DNA from 2 places in the Stenotrophomonas sp. 2201_Sma genome. Region 1 is predicted to be linked to the other one. Evidence: predicted binding sites of a transcription regulator. Region 1 holds the regulator's gene; the other holds the start of a gene.
What was found. The regulator HrcA, encoded in region 1, represses chaperone genes, less so after heat shock. The targets are predictions, from matches to a motif close to TTNGCACTCNNNNNNNNNGAGTGCNAA.

Region 1 (7,177 bases):
GACACGGCCATTGCCGTGGCAGGTCTTGCAGGGCTTGGCGATGATCTGGCCGCGGCCGCCGCAGTTGTGGCAGGCCTGCTGCATGGCGAAGATGCCGCGCTGGATGCGCACCTGGCCGCGGCCGTGGCAGACGTTGCAGGTCTCCACCTTGCCGTCTTCCGAGCCACTGCCATCGCAATCGCCGCATTCGGCCAGGGTCGGGATCTCGATGCGGCGCTCGACGCCACGCACCGCTTCTTCCAGGTCCAGCTCCATCACGTAACCGATGTCGGCACCGCGGCGTGCCTGGCGCGGACCGCCGCCGGCACCACCGAAGATGTTGCCGAAGATGTCGCCGAAGATATCGTTCATGTCCGGACCACCCGGACCGCCCCCGCCCATGCCGTGCTCGAACGCGGCATGACCGTGGCTGTCATACATCCGGCGCTTGTTGCCGTCGGACAGCACCTCGTAGGCTTCCTTGCACTCCTTGAAGGAGGCTTCGGCGGCCGCATCACCCGGATTTCGGTCCGGATGGAACTTCATCGCGCAGCGGCGGTAAGCCTTCTTCAGCTCTTCTTCGTTGGCGGTGCGGGCCACGCCCAGCACTTCGTAGTAATCGCGCTTGCTCATATCGTGAATCGGCTTCCGGAATGTCGGGATTCGTCAAAGCGGAAGAGCGGAACCAGGTCCGCTCTTGCGTCGGGCGCCCCGACGCGCCGGAGGCGGTCAGGACCCTGATGCGACAACGGGACGCTGCCAGGCAGCGTCCCGCGTCGGTCCGGATCAGGACTTCTTGTCGTCCTTGACTTCGGTGAACTCGGCGTCCACCACGTCGTCGTTGCCCTTGCCCGCATTGCCGGCATCGGCGCCCGGGGCACCGCCCTGCTCTGCCGACGCTGCGGCGAACAGCGACTGGCCGGCTTCCTCCAGCACCTTCGACTTGGCTTCGATCTGTGCCTTGTCGTCGCCCTTCATCGCGGTTTCAAGATCGGCCAGAGCCGCTTCAACCTTGCCGATGACATCGCCGCCGACCTTGCTGCCGTGCTCGGTGATGGCGCTGCGGGTGCCGTGGATCAGGGCATCGGCCTGGTTGCGGGCCTGCACCAGCTCCTGGAACTTCTTGTCTTCTTCGCGGTTGGCTTCCGCGTCGGCGACCATGCGCGCGATCTCTTCCTCGGACAGGCCCGAGCCGGCCTTGATCTCGACCTTCTGTTCCTTGTTGGTCTTCTTGTCCTTGGCCGACACATGCAGGATGCCGTTGGCGTCGATGTCGAAGGACACTTCCACCTGCGGCAGGCCACGCGGCGCCGGCTCGATGCCGGACAGGTCGAACTTGGCCAGCGACTTGTTGAAGCGGGCCTGTTCGCGCTCACCCTGCAGCACGTGCACGGTCACGGCCGACTGGTTGTCCTCGGCGGTGGAGAACACCTGCGAGGCCTTGGTCGGGATGGTGGTGTTCTTCTCGATGATCTTGGTGAACACGCCGCCCATGGTTTCGATGCCCAGCGACAGCGGGGTCACGTCCAGCAGCAGCACGTCCTTGACGTCGCCGCCCAGCACGCCACCCTGGATCGCCGCACCCAGTGCCACGGCTTCGTCCGGGTTGACGTCCTTGCGCGGCTCCTTGCCGAAGAACTCGGTCACCGCCTGCTGCACCTTCGGCATGCGGGTCTGGCCGCCGACCAGGATCACTTCGCTGATGTCGCTCGAACGCAGGCCGGCATCGTTCAGGGCGACGCGGCACGGCTCGATCGACTTCTTGATCAGGTCTTCCACCAGCGCTTCCAGCTTGGCGCGGGTCAGCTTGATGTTCAGGTGCTTCGGACCCGACGCGTCAGCGGTGACGTACGGCAGATTCACTTCGGTCTGCTGGGCGCTGGACAGCTCGATCTTGGCACGCTCGGCAGCGTCCTTCAGGCGCTGCAGGGCCAGCGGATCCTTGCGCAGGTCGATGCCCTGGTCCTTGTTGAATTCTTCCACCAGGTACTCGATGACGCGGTTGTCGAAGTCTTCGCCACCCAGGAAGGTGTCGCCGTTGGTGGCCAGCACTTCGAACTGCTTCTCGCCGTCGACGTTGGCGATCTCGATCACCGAGACGTCGAAGGTACCGCCGCCCAGGTCGTACACAACGATCTTGCGATCCTTGTTGTCGCCCTTGTCCAGGCCATAGGCCAGCGCGGCCGCGGTCGGCTCGTTGATGATGCGCTTGACGTCCAGGCCCGCGATGCGGCCAGCATCCTTGGTGGCCTGGCGCTGGCTGTCGTTGAAGTAGGCCGGCACGGTGATGACCGCTTCGGTGACCTTCTCACCGAGGAAGTCCTCGGCGGTCTTCTTCATCTTCTCCAGTACCTTGGCCGAGATTTCCTGCGGCGCCATCTTCTTGGCGTCGCTGGTGGCCACCCACGCATCACCATTGTCATGGGCGAGGATGCTGTACGGGACGTGGGCGATGTCCTTCTGCACCTCGGCGTCGGTGAACTTGCGGCCGATCAGGCGCTTCACCGCGTAGAAGGTGTTCTTCGGGTTGGTCACCGCCTGGCGCTTGGCCGAGGCACCGACCAGGACTTCGCCGTCCTTGGTGTAGGCGACGATCGACGGGGTGGTGCGATCGCCTTCCGAATTCTCGATGACGCGGGCCTTGCCGCCGTCCATGATCGCCACGCACGAGTTGGTGGTGCCGAGGTCGATACCAATGATCTTGCCCATGGGGGAGACTCCTGAGAAATGCTGTGTGGATGTCAGTCCGGCCGCTCGGCCGGTGGATGAATGGGATGTGGGGGAGGCTCGTGGAACATTCAAGCCATCTCCCGAACGCTGTGTTCAGCCGTTCAAGGTTCGCCGGGCATGGCCCGGCGATGACGATCCGGGGGTAGCGCCGGGCCATGCCCGGCGGCCGCTCCCGGATCGACCGCTCAGTCGGCGGCCACCACCACCAGCGCCGGCCGCAGCAGGCGCTCGTTGAGCAGATAGCCCTTCTGGAACACGGTCACCACGCTGCCCGGGGCGGCGTCCGGGGCCGGCACCTGGCTGATCGCCTGGTGGTGCTCCGGGTTGAACGGCTGGCCGGTCGGGTCAATCAGGACCAGGCCGTTGTCGGCGGCGACCTTCAGCAACTGCTTGTAGGTCAGCTCCAGGCCCTCGCGCAGCGGGTGCGGGTCGTCGCCGGCGGCCTTCAGGCCGGCATCCAGGCTGTCGAACACGGGCAGCAGTTCGCCCAGCAGCTTCTCGTTGGCGAACTTGCGGGCCTGCTCGATGTCGCGGGCCACGCGCTTGCGCTGGTTCTCCAGGTCGGCGCGCTCACGCAGCGCATCGGCCCTGACCTGCTCGACTTCCGCGCGCAGTCGCTCCACTTCGTCATTGACGCCTGCTGCGGCGGCCGCGTCGGCGGCGCTCTGCTGGGATTCGAAATCTGGATGTTCGTGGTTCATGTCTGGGTCCCTGGCGGTCACTCCCCGCCTCCATCCACCCTAGTGTGGGCGGGATGCTGCGTTTCAAGCGTCCGCGGCACCGGATCCGCGTCCGGTCGGTGAAAAGGCCGCCCCCAGCACGTCGGCGGTGGCCTGTACCAGCGGGATCATGCGGTCGTAGGCCATCCGCTTCGGCCCGATCACCCCCAGCACGCCCAGCACCTGCCCGTTGGCCGCATACGGGGCGGTCACCAGCGAAACGCCCTGCAGCGGCATCATCCCGGTCTCTTCGCCGATGAAGATGCGCACGCCCGGGGCCTGGATGGTCCGCTCCAGCAGCTGCAGGATCTCGCGCTTGCTGGAAAACAGCTCGAACAGTTCACGCAGGCGCTCCAGGTCGGACAGGTCCTGGACCCCCATCAGGCGGGTCTGGCCCGCCACCAGCATGTCGTCGGCCGCGGGCTGCAGGGCCTGCTCGGCCAGTTCGATGCTGTGCGCCAGCAGCTGCTCCAGCTCGGAGCGGGCATCGCGCAGCTCCAGCAGCAGGCGCGCCCGGATCTCCGCCAGCGGCAGCCCGGCGAAATGGGCGTTGAGGTAATTGGCGACCTGCTCCAGCTGGCCCGGGGCGAAGTCCTGGCGGGTTTCGATCACCCGGTTCTGGACCTCGTTGTCGGCGAACACCAGGATCGCCAGCACCCGGCGGCCGTCCAGCGCCACGAAATCGATCTGGCGGAAGGCGAACTGCTCGCGCCGCGGCGCGCTGACCACGCCGACGAAGTGGCTCATCGCCGACAGCAGCTCGGAGGCACTGCCGAGCAGGGCCTGGGTGCTGCCGCCACCGGCCAGTTCCTGGCGCAAGCGGGCCAGCTCGCCCTCGCCCGGCGGCTGCATCTGCAGCAGGCTGTCGACAAACACCCGGTAGCCATGCGCGGTCGGGATCCGCCCGGCGGAGGTATGCGGCGACGCCAGCAGGCCCAGGTCCTCCAGGTCGCCGAGGATGTTGCGGATGGTGGCCGGGCTGACTTCCAGCCCGGCCACGCGCGCCAGCGTCTGCGAGCCCACGGGCTCACCATCCTGGATGTGGCGCGCGATCAGCGTGCGCAGCAGATGGCGCGCGCGCGGGGCGAGTTGGTCGGCGGAACCGTGCATGGAATCAACCTGTGAGACACGGAGACTAGATAATGGCGCCGGATCACCTTGGCAAGCCATTGGACCGCCCGCGTGCGCGTGCTAGCGTTGCGCGGCTCAGATACCCCCAGACCCATGCTCAGACACCTATCGATCAAGGATTTCGCCGTCGTCCGCGCTACCGAACTTGAATTCGGGCCTGGCATGACCGTGGTTTCAGGCGAGACCGGCGCCGGCAAGTCGCTGATGGTCGACGCGCTGGGCTTCCTGTCCGGCCTGCGCGCCGACAGTGGCGTGGTCCGCCACGGTGCCGCCCGTGCCGAGCTGTCGGCCGAGTTCGCGCTGGAGCATCTGCAGGCCGCACGCCAGTGGCTGGCCGACAACGAGCTGGACGATGAGGACCAGTGCCAGCTGCGCCGCGTGATCCGCGCCGACGGCGGTTCGCGGGCCTGGATCAACGGCCGCCCGGTCACCCTCGCCCAGCTGGGCGAACTGGCCGCGCTGCTGGTGGAAATCCACGGCCAGCATGAACAGCAGGCCCTGCTGGCGCGTCCTTCCCAGCTGGCCCTGCTCGATGCCTATGCCGGCAACGAGGAAGAGCGCCGTCAGGTCCGCCGCGCCGCAGCCGCCTGGCAGGCACTGGTCGATGAATCCCTGGCGCTGTCGCAACAGGGTGACGTCAGTGACCGTATCGGTTTCCTCGAGCATCAGCTGCGCGAACTGGACCGTGAGGATCTGGAGCCCGAATCGATCCTCGCGCTGGGCGCCAGCCATCGGCGCCAGGCCCATGCCAGCGCGCTGCTGACCGCCTGCCAGGCCGCCAGCAACCAGCTCAACGGCGACGAGGGCAGCTCGGCGCTGGATCAGCTGCAGCAGGTGCGGCACGAACTGGCCCGGCTGATCGAACACGACCCGCGCCTGGGCGAGGTGGACAGCCTGATCGAAAACGCATCGATCCAGCTGCATGAAGCCCTGTCCCTGCTCGACCGCGTGCACGACGACCTGGATGCCGACCCCGAGCAGTTCGAGGAGAACGAGCGCCGTCTCGGCCGCCTGCACGACCTTGCGCGCAAGCATCGCGTGCCGATGGACGAACTGGGCGCGCAGCGCGAGCGCATGCATGCCGAAGTGGAGCAGCTGCGCGGCGCCGACGAACGGCTGCAGCGCCTGGCCGGCGAGATCGACAAGGCCGCGGCCGCCTGGCGGGTGCAGGCCGAAGCACTGACCGCAAGCCGGCGCAGTGCGGCGGCCGCGCTGTCGACCACCACCACCGGCATCATTGCCGAGCTGGGCATGGGCGGTGGCCAGTTCCTGATCGAGCTGGAACCCCAGGACGGCGGCAAGCCCGACCCGCAGGGCGCCGAACGCGTGGAGTTCCTGGTCGCGGCCAATGCCGGTCAACCACCACGCGCCCTGCGCAAGGTGGCCTCGGGTGGCGAACTGTCGCGCATCTCGCTGGCAATCGAAGTGGCCGCGCTCGACCTGGACGCCGTGCCGACCATGGTGTTCGACGAAGTCGACTCGGGCATCGGTGGCGCGGTGGCCGACATCGTCGGCCAGAAACTGCGCGCCCTTGGCGAGAAGCGCCAGGTGCTGTGCGTGACCCACCTGCCGCAGGTCGCGTCCAAGGGCCATGCCCACTACCGGGTCAGCAAGGCACCGGTGGAAGGCATGACCCAGAGTGCGGTGGAGAAGCTGGACCTCAAGGCACGCGAGGAAGAACTGGCACGCATGCTCGGTGGCGTCGAAGTGAGCAAGGAAGCGCGCGCCGCCGCCCGCAAGCTGCTGCAGGTCTGACGCCGGCGGCGCCGAGCGACGCCCGGTCCGTCCCACCGCAGGTTCACCCCAGCGGCCGCGCCAGATCCACCTTTTCCACCAGGAAATCCAGGAACGCACGCACCCGCAGCGGCAGATAGCCCCTCTGCCCCAGGAATACCGCGTGCACCTCTTCCAGATCGCCGGGATTGGCCTCTTCCAGCACCGGCAGCAGCCGCCCGGCCGCTATGTCGTCCCTGACCTGGAACGCGGCCAGCCGGGCCAGCCCGAGCCCCCCCAGCACCAGCTGCCGCAGGGCATCGCCGTTGCTGGCGCGCGCATTGCCGCTGGTGGGCACGCGCAGCACCTGGCCGCCCTGCAGCAGCGGCCACCCCTGCATCGCCCGCGCATGGCCGATGTCCAGCCGGTTGTGCGTCTGCAGGTCGTCGACGTTGCCAGGCAGACCGTGTCGCTGCGCATAGCCGGGTGAGGCCACGATCATCATCCGCGTCGCCCCCAACCGTCGTGCCACTAGGCTGGAACTCTTCAGCGGACCGGCCCGCACGGCCACATCGGTGCGCTGCTCGAGCAGATCGATCACTTCATCGGTCAGGGTCAGGTCCACCCCCACCTGCGGGTGCTGCTGCAGGAACATGGGCAGCAATGGCAGCAGGAAATGCTGGCCGAAGGGCACGTTGGCATTCACCCGCAGCCGCCCGCGCGGTTCGGCATGCGCGCTCGCACAGCGCTCGGCCTCTTCCAGGTCAGCAAGCACGCGCAGCCCGCGCTCGTAGAAGGCGCAGCCCTCCGGGGTCAGCTGCAGCTGGCGGGTGGATCGCTGCAGCAGGCGCGTGCCCAGCCGCTGCTCCAGCCGCGCCACCAGCTTGCTGACCGCCGAGGGCGTC
Region 2 (7,177 bases), 2.2 Mb from region 1:
GGCGAACGCCCGGCACGCTGAGCAGACTCAGGTACAGCGCCGCATCGGCCACCACATCGCACAGCTCGTTCAGATAGGCGCCCAGCCGCGACTGCTGGCCGAACTCGCGGGCCAGCATGCCGTCCACGGCATTGAGGGCCATGCGCAGCAGCATCCACAGCGGCAGGGCCAGATACAGCAGCGGTTGCTGTGGCGCACAGCACCAGACCACGACGGCGACCAGCAGCGAGACCACGGCAGCGGCCACGGTCACCACATTGGCGGTGATCCCCGCGCGATGCAGGCCGCTTACGGCCGGACGCAGCAGGTCCTGGAAACGTCCTTTCAATGCATAGATCGACACGATCCGAACCCGCAGCTCCCTGGCAGTTCCGGCACAGCCTACCCGATCGGGAGCGCACCTCCGTCGAAATGTCCGCGGCGCGGCGCCGGCCAGGGCATACCGAAGGCGGCCGCAGGGCCGTTGGGGCCGGTCAATTTTGCCGCCGCCGCCCGCCGTCGGCCCCCACCGCCTACAATATCGGCCCCGCTCCGCTGCCGATTGCCCTGTCCCATGACTGCTGATCTGTTGCCCGTCCGTCGGGCCCTCCTCTCCGTTTCCGACAAGACCGGCCTGGTCGAGCTGGCCACCGCTCTGGCCGCCCGCGGCGTCGAGCTGCTGTCCACCGGCGGCACCGCCAAGGCGATCCGTGATGCGGGCCTGGCCGTGAAGGACGTCGCCGAGGTCACCGGTTTCCCGGAAATGATGGACGGGCGGGTCAAGACCCTGCACCCGATGGTGCACGGCGGCCTGCTGGGCCGCTCGGGTCTGGATGACGCGGTGATGGCCGAACACGGCATCGGCGCCATCGACCTGCTGGTACTGAACCTGTACCCGTTCGAATCGGTCACCGCCAAGGCCGACTGCACCCTGGCCGACGCGGTGGAGAACATCGACATCGGCGGCCCGGCCATGCTGCGCTCGGCGGCCAAGAACTTCGCCCGCGTGGCCGTGGCCACCGACCCGTCACAGTACGCCGAGCTGCTGGGCGCCCTGGACACCCATGATGGCCAGCTGCCGGCGGCCACCCGCTTCGCCTTCTCGGTCGCCGCGTTCAACCGCGTCGCCCAGTACGATGCGGCGATCAGCAACTACCTGTCAGCGGTCACCGCCACCGACGCCGCCGTGCCGGTGCGTGCCGAGTACCCGGCGCAGATGAACTCCACCTTCGTCAAGGTGATGGACCTGCGCTACGGCGAGAACCCCCACCAGAGCGGCGCGTTCTACCGCGACCTGTACCCGGTGCCGGGCACCCTGGCCACCTTCCAGCAGCTGCAGGGCAAGGAACTGAGCTACAACAACCTGGCCGATGCCGATGCCGCCTGGGAATGCGTGCGCCAGTTCGATGCGCCGGCCTGTGTCATCGTCAAGCACGCCAACCCGTGCGGCGTGGCGGTGGGTGCCGGCAACGGCGATGCCTACGAGCTGGCCTACGCCACCGACCCGACCAGTGCCTTCGGCGGCATCATCGCCTTCAACAAGCCGCTGGACGCCGCCACCGCACAGGTCATCCTGGACCGTCAGTTCGTGGAAGTGCTGATCGCACCGGACTACGAGCCGGCGGCGCTGGAATACGCGCAGAAGAAGGCCAACGTGCGCGTGCTGCGCATTCCGCATGGCGATGGCCTGAACAACTTCGACAGCAAGCGTGTCGGCTCGGGCCTGCTTCTGCAGTCCTCGGACAACCGCGGCATGACCCGTGACGAACTGAAGGTGGTCAGCAGGCTGGTACCGACCGACAAGCAGTTCACCGACCTGCTGTTCGCCTGGAAGGTCGCCAAGTTCGTGAAGTCCAACGCGATTGTGTACGCCAAGGACAACCGCACCATCGGCGTCGGTGCCGGCCAGATGAGCCGCGTGTATTCGGCGCGCATCGCCGGCATCAAGGCGGCCGACGCGAACCTGGTGGTTGAAGGGTCGGTGATGGCGTCTGATGCGTTCTTCCCGTTCCGCGACGGTATCGATGCCGCCGCCGCCGCCGGCATCAAGGCGGTCATCCAGCCGGGCGGCTCGATGCGCGACGCCGAGGTGATCGCCGCCGCCGACGAGCATGGCCTGGCCATGGTGTTCACCGGCGTGCGCCACTTCCGGCACTGATCCGCATCACCAAGCCGGGCCCTGCCCGGCTTTTCTCTTCTGCTTACGAGAACCCTGTCCCATGAAGATCCTCGTCATCGGCTCCGGCGGCCGCGAACACGCCCTGGCATGGAAGCTGGCCCAGTCCTCCCGCGTCGATGAGGTACTCGTGGCACCCGGCAACGCCGGCACCGCCACCGAAGACAAGTGCCGCAACGTGGCGGTGAAGGTCACCGACATCGATGGCCTGCTGGCCCTGGCCCAGGCCGAAGGTGTTGAACTCACCGTGGTCGGCCCGGAAGTGCCGCTGGTGGCAGGCGTCGTTGATCGGTTCCGTGCCGCCGGCCTGCGCATCTTCGGGCCAACCGCCGCCGCTGCCCAGCTGGAAGGCAGCAAAGCCTACGCCAAGGACTTCCTGGCCCGGCACAACATCCCGACCGCGTTCTACGCCGTGCACACCGACGTGGAGGCGGCACTGGCCTACATCCGCGAGAAGGGTGCGCCGATCGTGGTGAAGGCCGATGGCCTGGCCGCCGGCAAGGGGGTGATCGTTGCAATGACCCTGGCCGAGGCCGAGGATGCGGTGCGCGACATGCTCTCCGGCAACGCATTCGGTGACGCCGGCGCACGCGTGGTGATCGAGGAATTCCTCGACGGCGAGGAAGCCAGCTTCATTTCGATGGTCGATGGCGTGCATGCGCTGCCGATGGCCACCTCGCAGGATCACAAGCGAGTCGGCGACGGTGATACCGGGCCGAACACCGGCGGCATGGGCGCGTACTCACCGGCCCCGGTGGTCACGCCGGAGGTGCACGCGCGGGTGATGCGCGAGGTGGTGAACCCGACCGTGCAGGGCATGATCGCCGACGGCATTCCGTTCACCGGCTTCCTTTACGCCGGCCTGATGATCGATGCCAGCGGCGCACCGAAGGTGATCGAGTTCAACGTGCGCTTCGGTGACCCGGAAACCCAGCCGGTGATGCTGCGCCTGCAGTCGGATCTGGTCGAGCTGGTGGAAGCCGCCATTGATGGCTGCCTGGACCAGGTGCAGGCACAGTGGGATGCGCGCCCATCGCTGGGTGTGGTGCTGGCCGCGAAACCCTACCCGGAATCGCCAGTCACCGGCGATGTGATTTCCGGCCTGGATGAGGTGCCGGCCAGCGCCAAGGTCTTCCATGCAGGTACTGCACTGGACGCGCAGGGCCGGGTGGTCAGTGCCGGCGGCCGCGTGCTGTGTGTGGCGGCGCTGGGTGACAGCGTGCGTGATGCGCAGGCCAATGCCTACGCCGGTGTGGCCAAGGTCAGCTGGGCCAACGAATTCCACCGCAACGACATCGGCTGGCGCGCGATCGCGCGTGAGCACGCGTAAAAGGCAGCGGACTGCTGCCTGGCAGGCCCAACAAAAAACCCGGCAATGCCGGGTTTTCTGTTGGATACCTGTGATGTCACATCACGCGGTGAACAGCGCCTTCATCTTCTTCAGGGCATTCGCCTCGACCTGGCGGATGCGTTCGGCCGACACACCGTACTTGTCTGCCAGTTCCTGCAGCGTCACCTTGCTGTCCGCATCCAGCCAACGGCGGCGGATGATGTCACGCGAACGCGCATCCAGTTCGGCCATGCCTTCGCGCAGCAGCTGCAGCTGGTTGTCCTCGCTGTCGGCACGCTCGTAGGCCATCGACGGATCTTCATCGTTGGCCACCAGGTATGCGGCCGGCGACGGCGGCGCATGATCATCATCCTCGTCGCTGGGCGCATCGAAACCGATATCGCGACCGGACAGGCGCGACTCCATTTCCATGACCTCGCGCTCGGACACGTTCAGATCCTTGGCCACCGCGCTGACTTCCGCGGCGTTCATCCAGCCCAGGCGCGTCTTCGACTTGCGCAGGTTGAAGAACAGCTTGCGCTGCGCCTTGGTGGTGGCGACCTTGACGATGCGCCAGTTCTTCAGGATGAACTCGTGCATCTCGGCACGGATCCAGTGCACGGCGAAGGACACCAGGCGCACGCCCATGTCCGGGTCGAAGCGCTTGACCGCCTTCATCAGGCCGATGTTGCCTTCCTGGATCAGGTCGCCCAGGGCGAGGCCGTAGCCGTTGTAGCCGCGGGCCACGTGCACCACGAAGCGCAGGTGCGAATGCACCAGCTCACGGGCAGCGTCCAGATCGTTGCCGTCGCGGAAGCGACGGGCCAGGTCCTGTTCGTCATCGACCGACAGCACCGGGATCTGGTGCACGGCACCGATGTAGGCGTCCAGCGAACCGAGCGCACTGGGAATCGGGAGATTGTTTGCCACAAGGGCAGTAGAGGTGTTCTGGCTCATAGGCACCCATCTTAGCAGTCCGGGATTTGGACTGCTAAAGGAGGAAAAAGTTCCAGCATCCTATTGATGCAACACTGGTCCCAAACAGAGCCCTACCGTAGCGCGATTTGATGACAGTGGCGAGCGCGCTTTTCGGGATTCACAATCCCTTGGAATTCAAGCAATTACCCAGCAGAAACCCGCCGATTCCGGTCAAACGGAGCTGAACGGGCCGCTCCGGAGGCCCATTCAGGCCAGGAAACGTTGCCCGGTGTTCAGGCCCGGCCGCCTGTGGAGGTCAAAGCGCCGCGCGCGGCGGCAGCGACCAGTCGATCGGCGCCTGCCCGCGACGCTGCAGATAGTCGTTGGCCATCGAGAAATGCCGGCAGCCGAGGAAGCCACGATGGGCCGACAGCGGCGACGGGTGCGGTGCCTTCAGCACGCGATGGCGACGGGTGTCGATGACCTTGCCCTTCTGCTGCGCGTAGGCCCCCCAGAGCATGAACACCAGGCCTTCGCGTTCGCGGTTGAGCACGTCCACCACGTGGTCGGTGAAGCCTTCCCAGCCGCGGCCCTGGTGGGCGCCGGCCTTGCCCTCCTCCACCGTCAGCACGGCATTGAGCAGCAGCACGCCGCGCTGCGCCCACGGCACCAGGCAGCCGTGATCGGGACGGGAGATGCCCAGGTCGCCCTCGATCTCCTTGTAGATGTTCAGCAGCGATGGCGGCACCGGAACGCCGGCGGGCACCGAGAAGCTCAGTCCATGCGCCTGGCCGCGCCCGTGGTACGGGTCCTGGCCCAGGATCACCACTTTCACCTGCTCGAACGGCGTGGCGTCGAACGCCGCGAAGATCTGCGGCCCCGGCGGGAACACCGCCGCGCCGGCCGCCTTGCGCTGGCGCAGGAAGGTGGAGAGTTCGCGCATCTGCGGCTGCAACAGGTAATCGCCGACCTGCTGCTTCCAGCTCGGTTCCAGCTGGATCGTCGGGGTGTCCACTACGTCATCGGTCATCGCAACAGGGGTCCATCGTTCAAGCGGGCCAGGCGCAGCTGGAACAGCACCTTGGTCACCAGCAGGCGCTCCTCGATCGGCTTCAGCACCAGATCATTGGCACCGGCCTGCAGCAACCCGGTCTGGTTGTGTGGATTGCCGTCGCCGGTCATCACCAGCACCGGCAGTCGGCGTTTGCCGTAGCCGAAATCCACGCGCACGCGCTGCACCACGTCGCGTCCGCTCAATTCGCCCTTCAGGGTGACGTCGGTCAACACCAGGTCGATGCGGTGGCGGCTGCGGCCCAGCGATTCGGCCGTGAGCAGGGTGAAGGCCTCTTCGGCACTGACCACGTGCAGCACGTTGAGCTGCTGGCGTTCGAGCATGCGCTTGGTCGCCTCCGCCACCACCCGGCTGTCCTCGATGTAGAGGATGGTCGCCCCGGGAATGGTCTGCGGCTGCACATAGCCACGGATGAAGGTCGCCAGCGCCTCATGGCCCAGCGCCTTGTCGAAATAGTCGGTGACGTACTCGGTGAAGCGCCGCTGCTCCAGATGCTGCTGCGCATCGCCGGAGACCACGATCACCGGCACGTACGCCTGGCCGGCAGCTTCGCGGACCGTCCGCGCCAGCGCCAGGCCGTCGCCGTCACGCAGGGTCAGCGAGGTGGTGACCAGATCCACCGGCCCCTGCGCCAGCGCCTGCTGGGCATCCTCGATGCTGTCGCAGCCGATCACCTCCACGCCCGGCAGATCACGCTGCAGCACGTCGGCGATCAGCTTGCGCACCAGTTTGGAACCGTCGACCACCATCACCCGCGTAGCGGGCCCTTCAAGGTGCTTCAGCGCTTGCGGTTGCATGCCGGTCTCAGGTGTCGGTCGGGCGGGTCTGGCGGAGGAAGTGGCCGGTGACCAGCCACGCGCCCAGCCATCCCAGCAGCAGCGTGCCCAGCAGGACCAGGCTGCCATGCAGCAGGTCCAGGCCGTGCAGCACGAACGGGCTGCCGTAGCTGCGTGACAGGTCAGCCAGCGGCGCGCGCAGGGCGGCGCCGGCAACACCGATCAGGGCCAGCGCCACCGCGCCGGCGCCCAGCCCGTACCAGGCGCCCAGATACAGGAAGGGCCGGCGGATGAAGCCATCGCTGGCGCCGAGCAGCTGCAGCACGCCGATTTCCTCGCGCCGTGCCTGGATGTCGAGGCGTACGGTGTTGCCGACCACCAGCGCAGCGCCGACGCCGAGCAGCACCGAAAGCACCTGTACCAGCCGCGCGCCGAACGCCAGCCACGCATCCAGACGCTGGCGCCACAGCGCATCGTGCTGCACCAGATCGGCCTCGGGCAGGCTTTCCAGCGCACGCGCCAGACGCGCATCGTCCTTGCCCTGCCCCGGGGTGATGACCAGCAGAGACGGCAGCGGATTGTCGTTCAGCGCGTCGATCGCCTCGCCAAGGCCGGCGTCGCGCAGCTCCTGCAGCCCTTGCTCGGGCGTGCGCACGGTCACCTCGCCGACGTCATCGCGGTCGCGCAGCTGGCCGGCCAGGCGCAACGCACCGGGGCCATCCACCGTGCCCTTGAGGAAGACATTGATGTCGCGCGACTGCTGCACGCTGCCGGCGAAATGCTTGAGGTTGTCCAGCGCGATCGACAGGCCCAGTGGCAGTGCCAGCGCCAGCGCCATGACCATCACCGTCAGCAGGGTCGCCCACGGCTTGCGGCAGGCGCGGCCCAGGCTGAACACCACGCTGTGCACGTGGTGCTGGAACCAC

Region 2: rpoH (RNA polymerase sigma factor RpoH) is a predicted target of HrcA. The motif match lies at 4,454-4,480, and genes of this name have one in related genera.

The regions. Positions count from the first base shown of each region.
Region 1 is NZ_CM151329.1:1,815,190-1,822,366, reverse strand. Features, by position in the region: gene dnaJ (molecular chaperone DnaJ) at 1-612, opposite strand, end outside; gene dnaK (molecular chaperone DnaK) at 766-2,688, opposite strand; gene grpE (nucleotide exchange factor GrpE) at 2,895-3,410, opposite strand; gene hrcA (heat-inducible transcriptional repressor HrcA) at 3,474-4,538, opposite strand; gene recN (DNA repair protein RecN) at 4,653-6,314, shown strand; gene ACZLIF_RS08625 (LysR family transcriptional regulator) at 6,358-7,177, opposite strand, start outside.
Region 2 is NZ_CM151329.1:4,047,519-4,054,695, forward strand. Features, by position in the region: gene ACZLIF_RS18625 (CDP-alcohol phosphatidyltransferase family protein) at 1-343, opposite strand, end outside; gene purH (bifunctional phosphoribosylaminoimidazolecarboxamide formyltransferase/IMP cyclohydrolase) at 554-2,137, shown strand; gene purD (phosphoribosylamine--glycine ligase) at 2,199-3,485, shown strand; gene rpoH (RNA polymerase sigma factor RpoH) at 3,567-4,442, opposite strand; gene ung (uracil-DNA glycosylase) at 4,720-5,433, opposite strand; gene ACZLIF_RS18650 (response regulator) at 5,430-6,272, opposite strand; gene ftsX (permease-like cell division protein FtsX) at 6,280-7,177, opposite strand, start outside.